DNA from 2 places in the Aliivibrio sp. S2TY2 genome. Region 2 is predicted to be linked to the other one. Evidence: predicted binding sites of a transcription regulator. Region 2 holds the regulator's gene; the other holds the start of a gene.
The links. Region 2 encodes MetJ, which represses methionine synthesis genes. Its sites were predicted from a motif close to TTAGACNTNTANANGTCTAA; they were not measured.
Positions count from the first base shown of each region.

Region 1: a site for MetJ is predicted at 2,613-2,632, ahead of metN (methionine ABC transporter ATP-binding protein MetN). Genes of this name have one in related genera too.

Region 1 is NZ_JARACS010000012.1:77,663-82,309, forward strand. Features, by position in the region: gene PVK63_RS16125 (ABC transporter permease) at 1-282, opposite strand, end outside; gene PVK63_RS16130 (ABC transporter permease subunit) at 294-1,322, opposite strand; gene PVK63_RS16135 (hypothetical protein) at 1,584-1,751, opposite strand; gene gmhB (D-glycero-beta-D-manno-heptose 1,7-bisphosphate 7-phosphatase) at 1,980-2,531, opposite strand; gene metN (methionine ABC transporter ATP-binding protein MetN) at 2,787-3,821, shown strand; gene PVK63_RS16150 (methionine ABC transporter permease) at 3,811-4,488, shown strand; gene PVK63_RS16155 (MetQ/NlpA family lipoprotein) at 4,527-4,647, shown strand, end outside.
Region 2 is NZ_JARACS010000007.1:72,515-77,161, forward strand. Features, by position in the region: gene PVK63_RS12345 (alpha-amylase family glycosyl hydrolase) at 1-1,717, opposite strand, end outside; gene metJ (met regulon transcriptional regulator MetJ) at 1,834-2,154, opposite strand; gene PVK63_RS12355 (O-succinylhomoserine (thiol)-lyase) at 2,339-3,505, shown strand; gene PVK63_RS12360 (bifunctional aspartate kinase/homoserine dehydrogenase II) at 3,505-4,647, shown strand, end outside.

The DNA.
Region 1 (4,647 bases), on a different contig from region 2:
GAAGTTACCCTGCTCTTCTTGTTCAAACTTAATTTTCAACTCTCTGTAATTGGTTTCATGAACATAATCTAAACCAAAGGTCTCTCCAGATTTTACGTCACCATAGGTTGGAAAATACCACTCCCCTTGATAACTCACCAATAACGCTCTGCTATTAACGAACACTTCAGCAAAGATAGAAAGTACCAGTAATAAAGACAAAATAAGAAATGACCAATAACCACGTTTTATCGCCTTAAAACGTTGAACTTTCTTTTGCGTCAGTGGACTTAAATTTAATATCGACGTCATAATTAAGCTCCAAACTTCACGCGTGGATCAACCACTGCAACACACACATCAGATAAAATATTGCCTAGCATCAGCATCATGGCGTTAATGGCAAACAACCCCATAACGACTGGGTAATCTCGCTCCATAATCGCTTCGTAACCGAGTAAGCCAATACCATCAATATTGAAAATAACCTCAATGAGAAATGAACCCGTCATAAAAAACATCAGTGAATTCCCAAAGTGACTCGCAACAGGGATCAAACTATTACGTAAGGCGTGTTTACGAACGGCTTTTCTAAATGGCAACCCTTTAGCAATGGCAGTACGAACATAATCCGCTGCTAAGTTTTCCATTAAGTTATTCTTCATCGTCATCGTAAGTAGAGCAAAATCACCGATGAGATAACAAAACAGAGGTAATACGGCATGCCACATAATGTCTTTTATTTGTTCAAAAGCGCCGAAATCATCAAAGTCATCACCAACAAAACCTCCCATTGGAAACCATTCTAATTGGTAACTGAATAAGCTAATCAAGAAAACACCAATCACATAGCCCGGCAAAGCAAAACCAACAAAAATAGCAATGGAAGACGTGGAATCAAGAATAGAGCCGTGCTTTAACGCTTTTAAATAACCGAGTGGAATGGAAATAAGATAACTGAGTAGAAAGGTCATTCCTCCATAAAAGAGAGAAACAGGTAAGCGCTCAGCAATCATATCCCATACGGGTTCGTAATAACGGGTCGATTCACCAAGATCAAGCACTACTAATTTTGTTAACCAATCATAATAGGCTTCAAAAACGGGCTTATCTAAACCATAAAACGCATTAAGCTCGGCGATTTGATCTTCTGATAAGGCATTATTTCCATCAGTTACACTGCTCGTTCCACCCGTTTCAGCGCTTCCCTGCATTTGTAAGCTCAGAAGCATACGCTCTACAGGGCCACCGGGAACAAAACGCGTTAACGCAAAAATAAGTAAGGTAATACCAATGAAGGTTGGGACAACCAATAAAAGTCGTCTAAGTAGGTAAGATATCATCCGTGACTATTGCTCCAAATCCAATCTGCTGACTCCGCTGCATTTATTTTTTTATAATAGTTTTATTAACTTAGCTCAATAGTATGCCAACTACAATCCGGTCTATTGAGAGTGTAAGCGAGTTAACAGTTTGCAGAATAGTGAAAGGATTAGAAAGAGAAAGACATGAATTTGACACTTTTGTTAAGAAAGTGTCACAAAATAAACCTCTTTGGATTAGATTATCTATCTAAATAGAAGAGAAATATTAAAGCAAGCAAATTACTGAAAAGGGATCTCACTCAAATGAGAAAGGATTTCTTGTTGTTGTTCATCCGTTAATAAATCCCATGTATTCACAGTCTCATCTACGGGCGTTTTTTGATGACATAGTGCCTTTGGCTGATCATTACCTAAAAGCAGATTTGAACTTTTATCAACGTTATTCATAACAACCACCTTAGTTTACAACTCTACTCACTGAGTTATTTAAAATTCATTTACATAATTAACTTTAAGTAAATTTCTATAATAAAGATACACCCTTTAGCTCTTAAAAGTAAGACAGAAAGAAAAAGCTATTTTAAAACAAAGTAATAACATAAAAAAACGCCTACAGACTTCTCCATAGGCGCTTAATTACATTCTATTTTCTGATTAACTTAGATAAAAAAACACCTAAGCAAAAAGGAACTTAGGCACATCCGCAATGCTATCAAGTACCGTAGTTGCTAACGCTTCACCTTCTTCAGTTACTGGTTTACCGGTACGAACAAGGATACGAGTACCAACACCCGCAGCTTGTGCTGCCATCATGTCTTCTTTCTTATCGCCGATCATGACCGAGTTTTCCATATCGATGTCTAAAAAGCTTTGTGCTGAGTTAAACATACCTGGGTTTGGTTTGCGGCAATCGCACTCTTCTTTGTATCTTTCTACTGTTGCTTCTGGGTGGTGAGGGCAATAATAAATACCATCAAAATCAATACCGTGATCAGCAAAGTTCCAATCCATCCATTCCGTTAGGATTTCAAATTGCTCTTCAGTAAACATACCACGAGCAATTCCCGATTGGTTTGTTACTAATACAAGTAGGTAACCCATGTCTTTGCATTTTTTAACGGCATCAAATACACCATCAATATATTCAAAGTCATCACGCTTATGAACATAGCCACGATCAACGTTAATGACGCCATCTCTATCAATAAATACCGCTGGTTTGGACAAGGTGAAACCCTCTAAATAGTCAAATCGGTTAATAAAAAATTATCGCACGCTTTTGCTTTCTTAGCATCATAATTTATACGTTTAGCCGTCTAGACGTAAAAATACCTATTGACTTAAATCAATATCCGAAATAGCATCAGTAGGATATAAAAAATGAGAGATCGCTCAGATTTTTTAACCTTGGTTATCTTTCTATTTACACTGGCTTTCTATTTACATTAGCTCCCTATTTAAAAATGCAGTTCAAGGCGAATCATGATTGAAATAAACCGCGTTAATAAGGTGTTTTATCAAGGTGCAAAGGAAATTAATGCCCTTAAAGATATTAACCTACATATTGCCCAAGGCACCATCTTTGGTGTAATTGGCTCATCAGGTGCAGGGAAAAGTACGCTGATACGCTGTGTAAACATGTTAGAGAAGCCAACAAATGGTGAAGTGATTGTTGATGGTGTTGATTTAACAAAACTCTCTTCAAGCGAGTTAAGCAAAGCACGCCGCAATATCGGAATGATTTTCCAACACTTTAACCTTCTTGCTTCACGAACTGTATTTGAAAACGTAGCTCTACCTCTAGAGTTAGCGGGAAAATCAAAACAAGAGATCAAGAAAAAAGTCACTGAGCTATTAGATTTGGTTGGCTTAGAAGATAAGCACCACACTTATCCTGCAAACCTTAGTGGTGGTCAAAAGCAACGTGTTGCTATAGCTCGTGCACTTTCAACAGATCCAAAAGTACTGCTTTGTGATGAAGCAACCAGTGCGCTTGATCCTGCAACAACAAAGTCAATTCTAGAGCTAATCAAAGATCTAAATCGAAAATTAAATATTACTATCCTAATCATTACCCATGAAATGGAAGTCGTAAAAAATATCTGTCATGAAGTTGCTATTATCGGTGGCGGTGAGTTGGTTGAAAAAGGCATTGTGAGCGATATTTTTGCTCATCCTAAAACCAAACTTGCACAAGAGTTTATTCGTGCAACATTAGATTTATCAATTCCTGATGATTTCAAATCTCGTCTACAAGAAACCTATGTAGAAGGCAGTTACCCTCTTATTCGTTTGGAATTTACTGGTGCCAGTGTTGATGCTCCTGTGATTAGTCAAATATCTCGTGAATTTGACATTGATATCAGCATCTTAAATGCAGATATCGATTATGCTGGCGGCGTTAAATTTGGCCTTATGCTAGCCGAGTTTTTTGGCAACCAAGAATCAACAGCGCAAGCAATTACATTCTTACGCAATCATCACGTAAAAGTAGAGGTATTAGGTTATGTCATTTGATGTGATTTCTGCATGGCTTGATTTAAACAGCAAGCTGTTATTAAACGCAACAGGCGAAACCCTTTATATGGTTGCGGTTGCTGGTATTGTTGGTTTTGCTATTGGTATCCCTCTTGGTGTTGTTTTACACATCACTAAAAAAGGCGGACTAATGGAGAACACGGCGTTTAACAGCGTACTTGGTGCAATTGTAAACGTAGGTCGTTCAGTGCCTTTCTTGGTTCTAATGGTTGCGATTATTCCAGTAACAAAATTGATTGTTGGTAGCTTTATTGGTACCACTGCTGCGATTGTCCCATTAACCATTGGTGCCATTCCATTTGTGGCTCGTTTAATCGAAGGTGCGTTAATCGAAGTACCAAGTGGGCTGGTTGAAGCAGCACAGTCAATGGGCGCAACTCCACTGCAAATTATTACGAAAGTACTGCTTCCTGAAGCACTACCAACTATTTTAAACTCAGTAACTATCACACTAGTAACACTAGTTAGCTACTCTGCAATGGCAGGTACAGTTGGCGGCGGTGGCTTAGGTGATGTTGCTATTCGATATGGTTTCCACCGTTATGATTTAACCATCATGGCTGTGACCGTTGTTATGCTGATTGTTTTGGTTCAAATCATTCAATCTGTTGGTGATTCTTTAGTTAAAAAAGTCGATCATCGTTAATTTTATTTAATATGGAATTCATTTTTAAGGAGTAAATAATGAAATTGAATCTAAAAAAACTGGCAGCAGTTGCTGGCCTAGCATCAACACTTATCCTTACGGGTTGTGGACAAGAAGAAGCAAAAACAAACTCAATTAAAGTGGGTGTAATGGCAGGTG
Region 2 (4,647 bases):
AATCACCTACAAGGTATAGAGTGTCTTTAATGGGCGCATTAGTAATAGGCATTGTCGGATTATCACATTGGGCCATAAAACCGGTGCCATATAGAGTAATTTCTTTTGCTTCTACTTTCGGGCCTGTAGGGTTTGGTTTTTCTATCTTTAAAAATCGGCTTTCGAAGTTAGATAACGAAATGGTATATATTCCTTCAATGGGAGTGAATACTTGGTTAGTTAATAAGTCGACTAAATTACCTTGTGAACCTATCTGTTCAGCTTTAAGAGAAAGCGTTTGGTTCTGCTTTTGAGTGCTAACCATGAATAAAATCGTATTATTTTCTGCTTGCTTATGATCTACATATACCGCCTTATTAGCGATAATATTGGTTCTGACACCTTCCGATAACGCGGGGTTTTCAATACGTAAAGTCATTAACTCTGAGACGTAGGTTTTTAAGTTAAGTTGGTCAGGTGTTAGTGTTGCAGTAAGGCCATGAATTTTGGCGGATGAGCGAGCGATGTGGTCATCACATACTCCTTTAATAGCACAAATGTCTTTATTTTCTTTGTTAGAGAAACCATCAACTTGATCGCCAATTTCATCTCCGTAATAAAGAGTGATAGGGCCGGTATAAGCTGCTTGGAATGAAAGGGCTGCTTTATGACGTAACCAATAATTCCTGTCACTTGGTTCTGCAATATCACCACGTTGTAATAAATCACCAAAGCGAACGACATCATGATTGCCTAGCATTAGGTTTGACGTTGCGTGTGAAGGATAGAGTTCATGCATTTGCATTCCTTCATTAAGCCAATCACCTCCTTTATTTCCTACACCACTCTCATTGACGGCAAAGGTTTCAGCGACACGAAAGCGTAAAGGAAAATCAAAAGCAGAGCAAAGCGCTGGGTTTTGCTCAGTACCATAACCTGTTTCTGTAATATAGCTTTCGTTATTCCAGATCTCAGCCACCATGTAACCGAGTGGGTTAACTTGTTCGCCTTTATTATTAATATACGTCGTGTTTTGTGATGCGTTATCAACGGCTTTTCTAATGTTTATCCAAGATTCAGTAGGGACTTGGTAAGCTTGATCTAATCGCCAACCATCAATCTTTAATTCGGATATCCAATAAGCTGCGACTTCAGAGTAAAAGTCTTCGCTCTCAGGATAGTCAACTGGATTATTGCTGCCACTCGGTAGTAAGCCTGATGGTGATGGTTTAATGAGGCCTTCTTTATGGTGACCAAATACACCATCAAATAAGACATACATTCCACGTTTATGCGCTTCTTCTACTAATTCTTTTGCTTTTTCGAGTGTTCCAAATCGTGGATCTATTTTAAAAAAGTCAGTAGCAAAATAACCGGTAGCATCGAGCTTATCTGCCCAATGATCTTGCCCCTCAATTGGAGCAGATTCAAAAATAGGCGTCATCCAAATGGTATTCATGCCAAGTGATTGAATATAGTCTAATGAATCAATGATCCCTTGCAGGTCGCCATTATGATGACTCGGACCATAGCCAGTACCGTGACCAATGTTTGGATCACCATCAACAAAGCTTTCCACCATAATTTGATAGATGCGTAAATGATTACTTTTTTCCATCATCTGTGGATTACATTGATAGGCTGAGGTTGTTTGTGTTGTTTCTGAGGTTGAACTACAAGCGCTCAGTAGGGAAGTAATAGCGAGTGCTATCGCTGTTTTTGCTATGTTATTTTTCACAGTTAATCCTTTATATTTATAGTAGGGCACTGTGATTGTTTATTAAGCAAGTAGAAATGTAATCCTCCTGATTTATAAAAAATGAGGAGGAGACAGGAGGCGGAGATGAAAGTTATTTACTCGTCGTCAAACGCTTCGAATTCAATGCCCATTGCGGTCATTAATGCTTTTGCTTCTGCAGGAATATCATCAGGGCGGTCTTTACGTAGATCTTCGTCTGTAGGTAAAGGTTGGCCTGTATAAGCATGAAGGAAAGCCTCACATAATAGTTCACTATTCGTTGCGTGACGTAGGTTACTTACTTGGCGACGCGTACGTTCATCAGTAAGGATTTGCAGTACCTTTGTTGGAATAGAAACAGTAATTTTTTTTACTTGTTCGCTTTTTTTACCATGTTCGGCATAAGGACTTAAATAGTCACCATTCCAATCAGCCATTGTTCACCTTCGTTCAGAATTATTGATGTTGAGTTAGAGTCTCTAATTCTAGCGATATTTACGGCTATAAGCAAAGATATATAGACGTCTAGAAGTATTGACGTCTCATTTTGTGGTGGTAAAGTAGAAGAATATAACTTATGGATTAGATTATACCACTGCTTAGCAGTTTGGAAGGGAAATTATGAGCGAGAGAAAACCGGCAACTATTGCAGTTCGTACTGGCATTGAAAGCGATTCACAACATAATGCGGTTGTGCCTCCTATCTACTTATCAACTAACTATAGCTTCCCTGAATTTGGTGATGTACCAAAGTACGATTATGCTCGCTCAGGAAACCCAACTCGAACACAACTAGAGACCACCTTATCTGATTTAGAGTGCGGTGCTGGTGCGGTTGTGACAAACTGCGGTACTTCAGCTCTTAATCTAATGGTTTCAGCTCTGCTTGGTCCTGATGATCTTATTGTTGCCCCTCATGACTGTTATGGCGGAACGTATCGCTTATTTAACACTCGCGCTAATAAAGGTGACTTCCAAACCTTATTTGTTGATCAATCGGATACTAAGGCTTTAGATGCCGCCATTGCTAAAAAGCCTAAACTTATTTTATTAGAGACCCCTTCTAACCCATTAGTTCGAGTGGTAGATATTGCTGAAATTTGTCAAAAAGCCGCAAAAGTAGGTGCTTTAGTTGCTGTTGATAACACTTTCCTTTCTCCTGTCTTACAGCAACCTTTAACGCTTGGTGCTGACTTTGTCCTTCACTCGACAACTAAATACATTAATGGTCATTCTGATGTTGTTGGTGGCGTATTAATCGCAAAAACACAAGCGCACGCAGATGATCTCGCATGGTGGGGGAATTGCATTGGTGCAACAGGCACTGCATTTGATAGCTACTTAACCTTACGTGGTATTCGTACCTTAGGTGCGCGTATGCGAGTGCATGAAGAGAATGCAATGGAGGTGCTGAAGTGCCTTCAAGAGGAAGCATTAGTAGGCACAATTTATCACCCAAGTTTACCTGAACATCCGGGCCATGATATTGCTAAACGCCAACAATCAGGATTTGGTGCAATGTTAAGCTTTGAGCTAAATGGGTCATTAGAGCAATTAAAAGTGTTTGTAAAAGAGCTTAAATATTTCTCTTTAGCTGAATCACTTGGTGGAGTAGAAAGTCTCATAGCCCATCCGGGTACCATGACCCATAGAGCGATGTCTGATGAAGCGCAAGCAGAAGCCGGATTGGCTCCAACACTATTACGTATTTCCGTTGGATTAGAAGACAGCCGAGATCTGATTGCCGATCTTAAACAAGCCTTCCTTGTAGCAGCAGGAGTGAAATAATGATAGGAGTCGTCACGCGCCAGTTACATAAATTTGGTGGTAGTAGCCTTGCTGATCCGGAGTGTTACCGTCGTGTAGCTACCATATTAAAAGAATATTCTCATGATCATGATTTAGTGGTTGTCTCTGCTGCGGGTAATACAACGAACCGAATTTTAGAATGGTTTGAGGCACTATCAAAAGATGGTCGCCTTGCGCATGAAGTATTGGGATCCTTACGACAATACCAACAAGGTTTAGTCTCTGAATTATTGACCGTTGAAAATGCAGAGCCATTGCTTGAGGATCTGCATAAGGAGTTGGTCGCTATTGGTCAATTACATGCACCTTTGACAGAAGTTCAGCAAGCGGATGTACTTGGTCATGGTGAAGTATGGTCTTCAAGATTACTTGCTGCTTATTTAAATCAAATTGATCTACAAGCTACTCCGCTCGATTCTCGTACTTTTTTACGCGCAGAGCGAGCTGCTCAGCCAGAGGTTGATCGCACACATTCTTGGCCATTATTCAAAGAGCAAATTGCTCAGCATCCTCATGGGCGTATTGTGATAACCGGGTTTATGGCTTGCGATCAAAAAGGAGAAACCGTTCTGCTTGGGCGTAATGGTTCAGACTATTCAGCAACAGTCATAGGCGCATTAGCTGAAGTTTCTCGCGTTACCATTTGGAGCGATGTCGCTGGGGTATTTAGTGCCGATCCTCGTAAAGTCGACGATGCGTGTTTATTGCCATTACTTCGTTTAGATGAAGCGAGTGAGTTAGCTCGGTTAGCTGCTCCTGTATTGCACAGTCGAACATTGCAACCTGTTGCCCAGAGTGCGCTTGATTTAAGTTTACGCTGCAGTTATCAACCAGAATCAGGTTCCACTCGAATTGAACGAGTATTAGCTTCTGGGCGTGGAGCGAAAATTGTTACGTCACTTGAAGAAGTGTACTTAATTCAATTAGGCTTTGGTCGAGGGCAAGATTTTGAACGTGCAAAACAAGAGGTCCTTTCCCTTCTTACTCGCTCTCAGCTTCAGCCTTTGGCTTTAGAAGCACAAGCGGATCAATTTACATTATTACTTGCTTATACCTCTGAAGTCGTCAATGAAGCATTAGACGTATTACAGAGCTCTGCTGTTCATGCTGAGATTAAACTC